DNA from 4 places in the Bacillus sp. N12A5 genome. Region 2 is predicted to be linked to each of the others. Evidence: riboswitches for the same ligand, from Rfam matches in the RefSeq annotation. Region 2 holds a riboswitch; each other region holds the start of a gene.

Region 1 (3,751 bases), on a different contig from region 2:
GAAAAGAAAAGCGAGGGTTCACTTTCCGTGCATAAACCGCTGACAGATATCTGTTCACCTGCTAAACCGCTATCGATCAATATGAGGCGGTTCAGTTCCTTCAGATCAAGCTGATATTGACCCTGTCCCGTCTGATTTACGGCACGTTCTGCTGAAACCGGCAATGCACGGACAGCATCCATGACACGGTCATCTACCGTATAGCATGCTCCGCTGATAGACGGTCCGATAACAGCATAAATATCTGAGAGATTTGAACCTTCCTGCTCATTCCATCGCTTCACCATTTCTCTGCCAATTTGTTTGACAGTGCCTTTCCACCCGGCATGGGCGACCCCGACAAGTGATTTAACCGGATCATAAAAGAAAAGAGGCACACAATCAGCAAAGCATAATGCCAAAAACACATTCTTTTCATTTGTATAGAGCCCGTCCGTTGCTTTAAAAGCCGAATGATACTCACGGGCGCCTTTGCCCCTATCCCTCTGCGTTACTTTTTGAACGCGATTATCATGTGTCTGATCGGCGAATACCCAAGACTGCAAATCAGTATTAAACATATCGGCAATATATTCACGATTTTTAACTACATCTGCATCTTTGTCATGAACGTGCAATCCTGTATTTAACGATTCAAAAGGCTTTTGGCTGACACCGCCGTTTTTCGTTGTAAATCCGGCAATGACTTCTCTGTTGTTTTGATTCGTTTGTGTCCAGTCTTGTATCATGAGTGTCGAGGGTGTGGTAAGACTGAATGGGTGATATGTATTCATGATGATCCAACCTTTCGACAAACATTTAAAAAAGCGGAATTTCCCACTTATTTTACCACATCTTTCTGCATTCGTTGAGCGCCGATTTGCATATTTCTAAATGAAATGTGCCGGAAGAATCGAGACTTCCGGCAATTGCCAATCCACGGCAGACAAGCGCATTATGCATGCGGTTCATTTAATCGGACCAAGATGACATCTTCCCCGATTTTTACTATATTTCGCCATGGAATGACCAATTCCTCTTCTTTTCCAAAAAATCCGAGAACTTTCCCATTTCCTCCGAGTATGATCGCCTGAATTTTTCCAGTTGTCACATTGATATCAATATCACCAATGCTCCCCAGCTTTTTTCCGTTTGAGACATTGACGACATCCTTTACCTGAAATTCTGAAATGCTGATCATTCCATCACGTCCTTTTTCCGTCCTTTTTTCAAGTATATGAACGGGCAGGCTGAACCTTGTCAGCAAGAAGAAAATTTCATGTCACTGTTCTTTTTTACAGCTGCACCAGCTGATAATAAAATCGAGCATGATTTTTGTATACTCTACCAGCTGCTCAATCGATACCTCTTCGTTGACAGAGTGTGCATTGTGCAGATCGCCAGGGCCGTATATCACACATGGAATGCCGGCATTAAACAGCCATCCGCCATCTGTAACGGACTGAGAAACGTCCATAACCGGGCGCTCCCGTTTCACTTTCTCATGAGAGGCAGTAAGCGCTAAGACGCCTGGGTGGCCAGGGTCAACTTCCAATGCCGGAAAAATTTCTCCTCTGTCTTCAATCATAGATGAGCCTCCCCACTTGAATACAGGGCGGTTGTCCCTAAGCCAAATGTCACTGTCGCTCAGCCGGTTGATATAATCTTCTATTTCCGCAGCCACTTGGTCATGGGTTTCATTTGGGTAAAAATGGACTGTGATCCACAGCCGGCACTCGTCCGCTATAAAAGCCGCATGCCTGCCTCCTTCTATGACAGCCGGATTAATGGTATTTGTGCCTGGTTGAAAGCCGGGATATCTTTTCATAATGGACCAGTGGCGCTCAAGTTCCCCGAGCCCCGCAATGATTTTTGCCATTTTTTCAATTGCGCTTGCCCCGAATGTTCCTCCGCCTGCGTGAATCATATTCCGTCTCGTCCCATCATGAAACGTTTGGCTGCTTTTGATTTCGATCCAGCCTGTAATGACACCGCCCTGGCCTTGAATATGCATATCGCTCGTATCTGCGACAACTGCAAAATCAGCGTGATAGCCCCTCTTGCAGCATTCAAGCGTGCCTGCTTCTCCGACTTCCTCCCCGATAACCGATTGCAGAATCAAATCACCTGGAAGTTCAATGCCTGCCTCACGAATCAATTTGACAGCAAAGAGTACACACGCCATTCCGCCTTTCATATCAGAAGCGCCTCGCCCAATTAAGAGACCGTTTTTTTCAATTGGATGGAACGGGTCATGCTCCCATTCTTCATCCTCTTTTACCTCTGCCACATCTACATGGCCATTGATGATCAGGCTACGATAATCTGCTGAATTTGTTCCCTTTAGCAGACCTACAACATTGGGATCTCCCGGGTACACATCCCATTTATCGATTGAGAATCCTATTTCATTTAAAAAACCAGCAATCCATGATTGAATGCCGTCGGTATTTCTTGCAGGCGGAGCAGGTGTTTGATAAGAAATCAGTGTTTTTGCCAGCTGAATGAGCTCCTCCTTTTGCTCCTCCACCTTTTTTAACAGAGAGTCTATTTGTTGATTCAATGTGATCCGCTCCTATCTTTAAAATCATAAAAGCCATTTCATATGTTATGAAACGGCTTAATAAAAACAAACAGAGTCCTATGCACTCCGCTATTTCACCGCTTCCCTCCGCTGGCATGATCCAGATCAGGTCAAAAGGGTTGAGACAATGTCTCTCTCAGCTTCGCAAAGCACCCCTAGGATGAATCGATATGTGTTTGTCAGGCATTCGTTATCGGCTCGGCTCTTGTTAAAAACGGCCGGTCCTGATTCCATAATACATGGATTGGTGTATCAAAAAAAGCGGAAAGTATTTGATCAGTCAGCATTTCCTTTATTTCTCCTGATCCAAAGACCTCTCCCTGTTTTAATAAAAGGGCTTTGTCAAAGACCGGCAATATTTCTTCCGCATGATGCGTCACATAAAGAATTGATGGCGCATTTTCTTTGTTTGCAATATATGTAATCGTATCTAACAGCTTTTCCCGGGCAATAAAATCCAGCCCTGTGACCGGTTCGTCCAGGATCAGCAGCTCCGGATCGGCCATTAGCGCTCTTGCAATTAAGGCTCTTTGTTTTTCCCCTTGAGAAAGGGTTTCATAGCGGCGGTCGGCATATTCAATTGCGCCCAAGTCCTCTAATAAACCGATCGCTTTTTCCCTGATTTCCGCACTTGGCGTTTCATATAATCCAATTGAAGCGTAAGCTCCGCTTAGAGCAATCTCAAAGGCTGAATCTGATGGATATAATTTTTGCTGCAGAGCCGCTGAGACGAGGCCAATTTTCCGTCTGAGCTTCTCCCCAAGCTCCGTTTTACCAAACTCATGGCCAAGCACCTGCATCTCACCGGATGTTGGGAAGTAATATGAGCAAAGCATATTTAACAGCGCTGTCTTTCCGGCGCCATTCAGTCCGTAAAGCACCCAATTCTCCTTTTCCTCCACCTTCCAATGAATATTCCTCAGTATCCATTTTCCATTTCGTTTTAGTGAGACATTGTCAAGCTGCAAAATCATCGTGGTCCTCCTCTAAACTCTTATAATTGTTTTAATTTTCATAAAACTTCGTACGGACTAGGATACCTTATTTTTTCCAAAACGTAAACCACCCGCAATCAATAGAAAAGCCTTTAAAACAAAAATCGTTTTAAAGGCTTTTCATTTCACTATTGATGAATATTCTTATTCATTTGTTTGATAGCCGCTTTTTCAAGCCTAGACACCTGAGCTT
Region 2 (3,751 bases):
AAACCCGCTATACATTAGCGGGTTTTTTTATATTGCACTGCCGTATGCTTCTCATCAATCTTCATATAAATTTCCTCCATCATCTCCGTACTGTTCATAATCTCTCGTTTGTTTTTTTCAATCAGGAGCTCCAGCGGCAGAATTTGATTCCCGTATGTTTTTCGCTTCCTAAATCGTTTTCTCCCCTTCTCTTTTTTGATTCCCATCAATGATCCCTCCTTTTTCATACAAAAAAGGCCCTTATCTAAAAGATAAGAGCCTTCGGTGTCCCGATCAGCAAATATTGGAAATGGATATTAGCTATATTAAAACGCATTCCATTTTGCCTGTCAATCTATTATTTATACAGCTGGCTGCCTTGATTCACAAATTCTTCAGCTTTTTCCTTCATCCCCTCTTCAATAGCATCCCATTCACTAATCTCTTTGTCCTTCGCATAATCCCGAATATCCTGGGAAATTCTCATGCTGCAAAACTTCGGACCGCACATGGAACAAAAGTGAGCGGTTTTCGCTCCTTCTGCCGGCAGGGTTTCATCATGATATTCAAGCGCTCTTTCCGGATCAAGGGATAGATTAAACTGATCCCGCCAGCGGAATTCAAAACGGGCTTTCGATAAAGCATCATCCCGTATTTGCGCTCCGGGGTGCCCTTTTGCAAGGTCTGCCGCATGCGCCGCAATTTTATATGTAATAACTCCTTCCCGAACATCGTCACGGTTAGGCAGCCCCAAATGCTCCTTCGGCGTTACATAACAAAGCATTGCTGTCCCATACCAGCCGATCATCGCCGCTCCGATCGCTGATGTAATATGGTCATAGCCCGGCGCAATATCTGTTGTCAGCGGCCCTAATGTGTAAAAAGGCGCTTCTTTGCAAATGTCCATTTGTTTATCGACATTCTCTTTGATTTTATGCATCGGCACATGCCCAGGCCCTTCAATCATCACCTGAACATCATGCTTCCAGGCAATTTGCGTCAGCTCTCCAAGCGTCTCTAATTCAGCAAACTGCGCTTCGTCATTGGCATCAGCGATTGATCCGGGACGAAGTCCGTCCCCAAGAGAAAAAGCAATATCATACATTTTCATGATTTCACAAATTTCTTCAAAATGACTATACAAGAAGCTTTCCTGATGGTGAGCCAGACACCACTGCGCCATAATTGCTCCCCCGCGTGACACGATTCCGGTTGTCCGTTTGGCAGTCAGCGGCACATAGCGAAGCAAAACACCTGCGTGAATCGTAAAATAATCCACTCCCTGCTCTGCCTGTTCGATCAGCGTATCACGATAAATGTCCCACGTTAAATCCTCCGCTACGCCGTTTACTTTTTCAAGCGCCTGATAAATCGGAACAGTCCCCACGGGCACAGGACAATTGCGGATAATCCATTCACGCGTCGTATGAATGTCTTTTCCGGTAGAAAGGTCCATCATCGTATCCGCTCCCCAGCGTATGGCCCACGTCATTTTTTCCACTTCTTCTTCAATGGATGACGTAACGGCTGAATTCCCGATATTCGCATTGATCTTCACATGAAAATTCCTTCCGATAATCATCGGTTCACTTTCAGGGTGATTAATGTTTGAAGGAATGATCGCCCGGCCGCTGGCTACCTCGTCTCTGACAAACTCAGGAGACACATGCTCGCGAATGGCGATAAACTCCATCTCAGGAGTAATGATCCCCTTTTTGGCATAGTGCATTTGCGTGACATTTTGACCTGCCTTCGCCCTCAGCGGTTTCCGCTTTAGTCCGGGATAGCTTGCGTTTGGATTTGCTTTTTTATAACCGTTATCTTCTGGTTTTACAGCCCGTCCTTCATACTCTTCCACATCGCCGCGCTCTGTGATCCATTTTTGGCGGAGAGGATTTAAACCTTCTTCAATATTAATTGTCACATCAGGGTCCGTATAAGGTCCGCTTGTATCATAGACACGCACAGGCGCGTTTTCCTCTTCACCGAACGATCCCGTCGTCGGACTCAATGCGATCTCCCTCATCGGCACTTGGATGTCCGAAGAAGACCCCTCCACGTACACTTTCTTGCTCCCCGAAAAACTCGACATAATGGAAATGTTGGCTTGCTGCACTGAATTGTTTTGCATTACTTATCCTTCCCCTCTCTTCGTTTGAAAGGACAAAATCAAGCCCATAACCAGCACAAAAAACCGGATTCAAATGAATGAACCCGGTTACAGTCAGAAAGAAACATATTATTGCCCAGCACGACAATAATAAAAACAATTCCTCTACTTCCCCACGCTGGTACGAACCAGATCAGGTCCAAAGGGTTAAGAAGCTTGCCTTCTCTCTCAGCCCGATAGCGGGCACCCCCAGTAACTATTGATTTCGCACTCATCTTAACATAAAACCAATCTGAAAAAAAGGGGAATATAGATAATATTCAGCTAATTCATCCTAAATATTTGACAGGCAGCTGGATTTCAGCTATTTCATATTCATCCATCATCACCCGATATGCCTTTGCACCCGGTCTTGAACTCACTGTCTGAAACAGCTGATCATTTATGAAATGGAGAGCCGCTCCGTCGTCCGCCGCATAGCCATCACTCAGAAATTCATTAGATATCAGCTGGTGGTATATCGGCCTCCGGTCCTTTTCACCATCATAATGAGGACAAAAACTCCCTTGCAACAAACCTAAACTTTTCATACTTGTCAGCGGCCCGGCCGAATCTGTGACCCCTTCTTCAAACCAGCAGATCGCACCGGCACTTAATCCAGCTAGAATCAAACCGTTCTTCCATGCTTCTCTGAGAATAAGATCCAGCCCCCACTCCTTCCACAGTACAAGCATATTCCTCGTATTTCCCCCGCCAACATATATTACATCCTGTTCCATAACAAAAGATAGTAAATCTGTTGTCGGCGGCTTAAATAAGGATAAATGAGACGGCACACAATCCAGTGTTTGAAAAGCATCATAAAACCGCTGAACATAGTTTTGGGAATCACCGCTCGCCGTCGGCAGAAAACAAATGCGAGGTGACTTCCGCTCCGATTGATTGATGATATATTGATCGAGAGACAAATTATCCGGCTCCATTGAAAAACCCCCTCCGCCCATCGCAATAATCTGCTTCATCATCCCACTCCCCCGGAAAAATTTGTTATTCATTATAGCATTTTGTATAAAAGCAAGACACAAAGCAAAATATTTTCTTATCAGGGGAACAAGAAAATAACATCCTGTACAGGAGGTGGCTTGCCATTGAACAATGTCTTTGATCCGATTAACGCCATAGCTATACCTGCAACTGCCCTTGATTTCTTAGCAACAACAAAAAACAGCATTAACAAGTACACTGCCGCGATAAAGGAAACCTCGAACCCTCACCTCCGAAGAGCATTGCATGATCAATTAGATGCAGCTGTTTATCTGCATGGAGAACTGTCAGAACTCCTGTTGGAAAAAGGCTTTGTCCTAGATAAACCATTTTAAATCGACTCGCTTTTATGTTGCAGAGAACTGTAAACAGGCCATAAAAAATGACGGTCTCTCATTTTATGAAAGACCGTCTCTTTCCTTTATTGCTCCACTCTTCTTAAAGCCTCGTTTACTGTTTCTTTTATAAACGCATCTTCCCCGCCCAATCGGTCTAAACTGAGATCGCCGTTTCTCAGCCTTTCAGATATATTATTGATATCCTCTTCTACCGTGATTTGCAGCTCACCAGCCAAAAACATTCTGTGTAATTCATCAGCAACCATACTTTCTTTATTCA
Region 3 (3,751 bases), on a different contig from region 2:
ACAGGAAAAAAGGCATGATTCAAGCCGAGCTGTTTAAAAAACATTCCGCTCCACACCCCGCTGGCAACCGCAACATGATCCGCCCATACGCCACCACTCGGCGTCTTGATCAACAGAGCTTCACCGTCACGTTCGACATGAAGGGCAGGAGTATGCTCAAAAATCTCCGCCCCAAGCGCTTTCGCTGCTTTCGCATATGCTTTGCAAACGAAATAAGGCTCAACATGCACATCATCCTGAATAAAGGATGCCCCTAGAATGGCATCAGACGTATAGGGCTCTTTTTCTAACACTTCTTCTTTTGCATGCCAGCTGACTGAATCCAAGTCATCCATTTTCCTCAGCCGCCGCACATCTTCTTCAGAAAACGCAAGCTTAAACATACCGCCGTTATGCTGCCGGATATCAATGCCGGATAACGTATAAAGCTCCTCACCAAGGCCTTTATACAGACGCTGGCTGTGCATGGCGAAGTCAAAAAACTCGTCACGTTCCTCGCACTCGGCATGGGCACCCAGCATTCCGGCAGCAGCACTTGTGGTTTTGCCGCCGATTGTTCCGCTTTCAAACAATGCGGTGCTCATATTTTCCTTTGCCAAATGATAGGCAATCGCGGAACCAATAATTCCGCCTCCAATGACAACTGCATCAAAATGCCTTTTCATAGCGCATCTCCTTTAGCTTGCGGGAATATCGTCTGGCAGCTTCCAAAGGGTCAGCCGAAGAAAAAATTCCCGACATGACAGCGATACCGTCTGCCCCTGCTTGTTTTACGCCTCTTAATTTGTCCGGCGCCATCCCGCCGATGGCAATAACCGGGATAGAAATCCGTTTTTTGATATCTGACAGCAAAGACAAACCTCTGCCTTCAAGACCCTTTTTGCAATCTGTATCAAACACATGACCGAACAACACGTAGTCGGCGTCTTCCTTTTCAGCTTGAACCGCTTCCTCCAGTGAATGCACCGACCGCCCGATATGAAGGTGAGGAAATCTGGCTCTGACCTGCTTCGGCGAAAAGCTGCTGCTCGGCAGCTGCACGCGATGAATCGTAGAAAAAAGCGCAATATCCACCCGCCCGTTCATGACCAATTTTCGTTTATCCACACCGCCTTCGGACGTAAGCTCAAGCAGTTTCAAAATATCTGCCGCCGATTTTGACCGTTCCCGGATGTGTATAAAATCAACTTCATTCTGAATAGCTATGATTGTTCTCGCTAACTCTTCAACCGGTTTGCAGTCATCCGTTATGGCGTGAAGCTCCAAGTTCCTCCACCTCTTTTATGCCGCTGTCGGACCAGCCTTCTTTCTGATAGGCCATTCCCCAAAATTGATATTCATAGTAGCTGGAGATGACAAAATTCTCTTTCATCTTGGCGCGCACTTCCTCCGTGCTGTTTTCCGCCAGCTCATCAAACCGGTTGACTTGCTCTTCGACCTGCTGTTTGAACCAGTCACCTCCGTATGTGCCGATCCACTTCTGATAAATCGGATGCCCCGGATCACAATGCAGCAATTTCTCGCCAACCTCGTAATAAAGCCAATAGCACGGTAGAAGGGCCGCTAAAATCTCAGCAAAATTCCCGCTCAAAACCGAACGGTACATATGGGATGTATATGAGTACGCCGTAGGAGACGGCTTAAACGCCTTACGCTCCTCTTCACTGATTTCCAACAGTTCGGCAAACTCGCGATGAAGCGACATTTCCGCCTCATATGTACCTTGGGCGTGGCTTGCCATCCGTCCCGTCGTATAAAGGTCCTTCGCATAAGCGGCGCCGAACGATTGCACCTTCGCAAAATGCGTTAAATAATAAGAATCTTGAAGCACGTAGTATTTAAAACGGTCAATCGGAAGCGTTCCGTCACCGATTCCCTGAACAAACGGATGGACAAAACTCCCCTCCCACCATTCTGCGGCTGCACTGCGGCATTCTTCTGAAAACTTCACACATCATTCCCCCTGTCTGATAAATAAAAAAACCACTTTCCCGCAAGGAAAAGTGGTTTGGAATTGGCATAGTAAAATACACAAATACCGCTCCACTTCCCTACGCAGGTCTGAACCTGTTCAAGTTATGAGGGTCTAAAAGTCACACTTTTATCTCAGCCCTTATGAAGGACACCCCTAGTGGTTATACGAATACATATTGAATTGTTCTGCACCTCTATATTAACACGAATCCCTAATTGGTCAAGATTTAACCTTCCAATGTTTTCTTAAGCTCCGTTACGTACTCGCGAGATCCGGTGACAATTAAGCGGTCTCCAAGTTTCAGCCTTGTGTCTCCATGAGGAACGATGCTGTCCACACCTCTGAAAATCCTGACAAAAATGACGTCGCCTGTTAGAGGGAATTCCCGCAAAATGACACCGTCGTATTTGCTGTTTTCCATATTAATTTGATACAGCGAAGATTCTTGGTTCGTGAGCAGCTTCATGACGCCTGGGGCTTCTATCAGCGCGCGAAGCAATGTTTTTGTCGACAGCAGAATAGAAAAGATGCTAATCCCCTGCTCCTTCAGAGCTGCTTCATTCTCAGGTGATCCGACGCTGGCAATGACTCTTTCTGTGCCTTTTTCTTTTGCAAGTAGTGCAATCTCGGCATTCATGTCTTCATTCCCTGTCGCCACAACGAGGATATCCGTATCAAAAATATCGAGTGAATCTAGGGTTTCAGGCTCATAATCAGCAATCGTCTCAACCGTAAACACTGATTCTGACAGCTTTTCCTCCGCATTCTCTTGATAAACGTGCACAACCCGCACGTCATACTCGTTCTCCGGCAGCTCAAGTGTAACAGGCAAAGTCATTTGATTGGCGCCGATGAACGTAATCGTCTTTTTCTCCTCAGGCTGCTCTTCCCGTTTGTACAATTTTTTAAAACAGATCGGCGTAAAAATACTCGCAATGACGGCTACTAAAATTAGCGCTCCTGACATATTTGCGCTGATCACGTGAAGCTGCTGGCCGATCGTCGCAGCGGCAATCACGAGCGAAAGCGTTGATGTCAGCAGGAAACCAGACGCGAAAACGGTTCGGTTATCATACCACTTCTTTAGGTACATAACAGGAATGATTTTGCTGACTAACAGCGCCAGAAGCAGAAGCGGAATCATAATTAAAATGGTTTTATCCTGGAAAAGAGTCCAAATATCCAGCTTCACACCGACCATCACAAAGAAAATCGGTATTAAGAACCCGTAGCCAAATGAATCCAGCTGCTGAACAAGTTCTTTGTTTGGCGAAAGAAGGGAAACAAGAACCCCCGCTAAGAAAGCGCCGAGAATATTTTCTGCCCCAAGTGATTCAGACAAGGCAACAAGGACAATAATTAACGTAAAAATGGCACGTGTCCCGATCTGGATCGTCCCTTTTGACATGGACTGAACAAAAGAGCGATGTTTAAAGACCCGGCCGAAAAAGTAAAGCACCACTCCGGCCGCAAACAGGATCATCAAGAGCCACATGTTTCCGCTGTCCTCTCCGTATAAAGAAGAAAAAACAGCTAGAAGAATCATCGTGGCCAAATCAGCGATAACAGCAACGAGCAAAATAATCTGCCCGATATTTGAATTCATGATCCGTTCTTCTTTTAACGTTGGAACGACAACACCTAATGAAATCGTTGAAATAATAAGTGTCATTAAAAAAGCATTTTGGATAAACCCTGCCAAGACGAACCCATAGGACAGCAGCAATGATAAAATAAAAATACCGGCAAAAATAATAGATGCCGCAGCAAACGTAT
Region 4 (3,751 bases), on a different contig from region 2:
TGCTCAATGACGAGGAGGCTGAAGCCTTTTTCTTGCTGAAGCTCTTTCATCATGTGAACGAATTCCCGAGCTGAATAAGGATCTAACAGGGAAGTTGGCTCATCTAATATAATAAGCTCGGGCTCCATCGCCAAAATACAGGCGAGAGCCACTTTCTGCTTTTGTCCTCCTGACAGTGCAGATATTGTTTTTTCTTTTAAATGAGTAATACGTAATTTTTCTAATACGGCATCAATTTTCTCCGCCATCTCTTCTTTCGGAATCTGCAGATTTTCCAGCCCAAAAGCGATTTCGTCCTCAACCGTAAGCATGCAAAACTGCTGATCGGGGTCCTGAAAGACAACTCCGGCATGCTGTGCAATCGTTTCGGAAGTTTCAGCGTCTGTGACCGGCTTTTGATATAAAAATACATGTCCGGACAGTATGCCGTCGCAAGCCTCCGGGTACAGGCCATTTAAACAAAGGGCGAGCGAGCTTTTTCCGCACCCGCTCGGTCCCAGCAATAAAGCGCATTCTCCTTTGTGAAGTGCAAACGAAATGTTTTGAAAAACCGGTTTCTCGTCTTCTTCATAAGAGAAGCCGAGCTGGTCAACCGTTAGGAACTCATCAAAGGCTTGCATGTTCTGAAGCCCGCTTCCGTTTCTTTTTCAATTCCTTCCCGAGTGCCATTCCGTTTAACACACCCGTATAAGCAAGAGAGTCGCTGACAGCCTTTCCGAGAAGCCCTGCAAGAAGCGCGCCAGAAATCAGACGGATCACAAGCATCATGAGAAGATAGCCCGGTGAATAGGTTGCATAGCCAGAAACAAAGAGATCATAAATAAAGCTTGCTACTGAAGACCCCATTCCTGCCAGCAGAAGGACGGGCAAAGAGTATGCTTTCCAGCGTGTCGCGAGAAATACCGCTTCAGCCCCGAGTCCTTGAACAATGCCGATAACGATGACCATCGGGCCAGACGGATTTCCCAGCAGGCACTCAACGAGAGCGGCAATGATTTCAGAAACAAGCGCTGCACCCGGTTTTCGAATAATGTACGCGGCGATGACAGAAACGATAAACCAAATGCCGTAAATCGGTTCATAAGCGATTGGCCCGAACATACCTGCAAGTACATTTCCGAAATGCGTAAATAATAAATAAACAACGGCAAAAACGATACTGATAACAGACATGATGACAATTTCTTTTACTTTCCAGCTTTTCATATTATCCCTGCTTTCTGTTTTTTCTTGATGGACTGTTAGCCGAGACATTGACAGTCATGGTTACGTGGTTTGTTTGCTGTTCAGCCATGCGGAAAACGGCTTCCATTGTTCTGAATACGTCATGTGCATCCCCGTCAAGCTCACTCGCGTAATGGACCCCCTGTACGAAGGTGCCTTCTGCTTTCGCAATCTCGACAGCTTCCATGATCAAGCCCATATAATCGGGCTCATTCAGCGGATACAGCGCAAATTGGCACGGCGCTTCCGCATTCAGGCTGCGGACAGCTTCTTCATTGACGCGCTTGCCGTCTGCAAAAAGATATGTATCTCCTTGTGTATCGCCCGGGCAACCGATAGAAAACGTCCCGTTCATGACGATGTGTTGTTCGCTGTTCGCCGCATAGAGATAAATGGCTTTGGCAGCGTCGAATACATGATCAATCGATCCGCGCAGGACTGTGCTGATATGATCGGTTTTCGTCCAAACGTTGGATGTGTCGGTTTTTTTCAGCGCCGACTTAATCACACTAATAAAATCATCCGTCATCGGATATAAAGAGAACCGAAAACCGGCAATTCTGCTTGTGCCGCAAATATGATCCATTTCTCCGACCTCCTGTTTTTTTGGTAAAATAAAAAACTGCATATCCTAAGGGAATATGCAGTCATAGATCGATTAAGCGCACAAAAAAATACACCATTCGGTCAACCTGCACTTCCCCACGCTGGTATTATCCAGATCGGGTCATAAGGGATCAAAGCGCGTGTTTGCGCGCTTTATCTCAGCCAAAACAGCACCCCTAGTGCTTTCCGTATACAATTTTTTATTTTGACATCATAATAGATGATAAGAACCATTTTGTAAACAATGAAATCATTTTTTTCATTTTGGGATAGGAGAGGATGATCGCTTTTGGAAAAAGGGAACATATTAATTGTGGAAGATGAAGAAAAAATCGCCAGGGTGCTTCAGCTTGAATTGGAATATGAAGGATACAGCGTCACCATCAAACACAACGGCACAGAAGGACTGAATGCCGCCGCGGAAGGCGGGTATTCCCTGGTGCTTCTTGACGTCATGCTCCCGGGATTGAGCGGATTGGAAGTGCTGCGCCGCTTGAGAAAAACGGATCAGCAGACACCGGTCATTTTATTAACGGCTCGCGACAGCATTCCTGACAAGGTAACAGGGCTGGATATCGGCGCGAATGACTACGTCACAAAGCCGTTTGAAATCGAGGAATTGCTTGCGAGAATCAGGGCGGCGCTGCGCCAAAACGGAACAAAAACAGAAGATATCGGCACCTATCTTACATATGACGACTTGCGGGTGAACGAAAAAACCCGTGAAGTGAGACGCGGAGATAAAGAGGTGGAATTAACGCCCCGGGAATTTGATTTGCTCGTCTATATGCTGAAGCATCCGCAACAGGTGCTGACACGGGAGCAGATTCTAAACTCGGTATGGGGATTTGATTATATCGGTGATACAAATGTCGTGGATGTTTATATCAGATACATCAGAAAAAAACTTGACTATCCTTACGAAAAACAGCTGATCCATACCGTTCGCGGGGTCGGCTATGCCATTAAGGGGTAAACGATGAAGCTGAAGACCAAGATTCATCTGTACACATCAATATCGCTGTTGATTTTATTAATTTTGGTCCATACCGCAGTCTATCTCATTTTTTCATCTGCGCTGACCTCAAAGGATGCAGCCCGGCTTGCAGCTGAGACGGATAACATTTCTGAAGCACTGCATGCAGCTGAAACAGAAGGAGTGGCTTTGCAGGACATGCTGCAGGCTTATCTTCCGGCAAACGGCATGGTCCGTGTAGTGAATGGTGATCAAAAAGCCGTCATGACCATGACAAAGGAAAAAGCATATAAAGAATTTCCCCTGTCTTTTCACAGCGGGGAAACGGCAGATGTAAGAAAACATGACGGCAAGCTGTTTGCTGAGGCTGCTGTTCCGGTTATTTGGACTGATGGACAAGTGGTTTCTCTTCAGCTGGTTGAAAGGCTTGAGAACACAGAAGAGAGTCTGTTTCTGCTGAAAATCATTTTAATCGCTGCAAGTGCTGCTGTTTGTATCGCTTCTTTTTTTGCCGGCAGCTTGCTTGCCCGCCGTATCATCAATCCGATCAGACGCTTAATGGTGACAATGAAAGACATACAGCGGGAGAAAGCATTCAAAACGATTTCATTGGAAGGGCAGTCTCACGACGAGTTATATCAAATGGGGCTGACATTTAATGAGATGGCGATGATGCTGAAAGAGCACTACGATAAACAGCAGCAGTTCGTTCAGGATGCTTCACACGAATTGAAAACTCCGCTCACCATTATAGAAAGCTACAGCAGCCTGATGAAGCGGTGGGGGGCAAAAAAACCGGAAGTGCTTGAGGAATCGATAGATGCCATTCATTCAGAAGCGGTGCATATGAAGAAACTGACCAATCAGCTGCTGGCGCTGGCAAAAAGCCATAAAGGACTCGAGCTTGATCTGAAAACAATCGATTTGATTGAAGTGTCGCGCGCC

What was found. A riboswitch is a leader RNA that binds a small molecule or an ion and turns the genes downstream of it on or off. The one in region 2 is predicted to bind thiamine pyrophosphate.
Region 1: it holds a riboswitch for thiamine pyrophosphate, as region 2 does, so the genes downstream of both, MOC09_RS05140 (acetylornithine deacetylase) here and thiC (phosphomethylpyrimidine synthase ThiC) in region 2, are expected to answer to the same signal.
Region 3: it holds a riboswitch for thiamine pyrophosphate, as region 2 does, so the genes downstream of both, tenA (thiaminase II) here and thiC (phosphomethylpyrimidine synthase ThiC) in region 2, are expected to answer to the same signal.
Region 4: it holds a riboswitch for thiamine pyrophosphate, as region 2 does, so the genes downstream of both, MOC09_RS02215 (Ykof family thiamine-binding protein) here and thiC (phosphomethylpyrimidine synthase ThiC) in region 2, are expected to answer to the same signal.

The regions. Positions count from the first base shown of each region.
Region 1 covers NZ_JALAMR010000003.1:377,824-381,574, forward strand. Annotated here, with positions in the region: gene pgeF (peptidoglycan editing factor PgeF) at 1-773, opposite strand, end outside; gene MOC09_RS05135 (YlmC/YmxH family sporulation protein) at 935-1,180, opposite strand; gene MOC09_RS05140 (acetylornithine deacetylase) at 1,262-2,542, opposite strand; TPP riboswitch at 2,629-2,730, opposite strand; gene MOC09_RS05145 (ABC transporter ATP-binding protein) at 2,743-3,537, opposite strand; gene sigG (RNA polymerase sporulation sigma factor SigG) at 3,687-3,751, opposite strand, start outside.
Region 2 covers NZ_JALAMR010000013.1:7,018-10,768, forward strand. Annotated here, with positions in the region: gene MOC09_RS14895 (FbpB family small basic protein) at 15-206, opposite strand; gene thiC (phosphomethylpyrimidine synthase ThiC) at 338-2,110, opposite strand; TPP riboswitch at 2,243-2,350, opposite strand; gene MOC09_RS14905 (Type 1 glutamine amidotransferase-like domain-containing protein) at 2,419-3,111, opposite strand; gene MOC09_RS14910 (spore coat protein) at 3,238-3,468, shown strand; gene MOC09_RS14915 (hypothetical protein) at 3,555-3,751, opposite strand, start outside.
Region 3 covers NZ_JALAMR010000002.1:197,755-201,505, reverse strand. Annotated here, with positions in the region: gene thiO (glycine oxidase ThiO) at 1-665, opposite strand, end outside; gene tenI (thiazole tautomerase TenI) at 649-1,266, opposite strand; gene tenA (thiaminase II) at 1,241-1,951, opposite strand; TPP riboswitch at 2,032-2,140, opposite strand; gene MOC09_RS01340 (monovalent cation:proton antiporter family protein) at 2,202-3,751, opposite strand, start outside.
Region 4 covers NZ_JALAMR010000002.1:351,122-354,872, forward strand. Annotated here, with positions in the region: gene MOC09_RS02205 (ABC transporter ATP-binding protein) at 1-620, opposite strand, end outside; gene MOC09_RS02210 (ECF transporter S component) at 607-1,206, opposite strand; gene MOC09_RS02215 (Ykof family thiamine-binding protein) at 1,208-1,810, opposite strand; TPP riboswitch at 1,907-2,018, opposite strand; gene ykoG (two-component system response regulator YkoG) at 2,120-2,806, shown strand; gene ykoH (two-component system sensor histidine kinase YkoH) at 2,810-3,751, shown strand, end outside.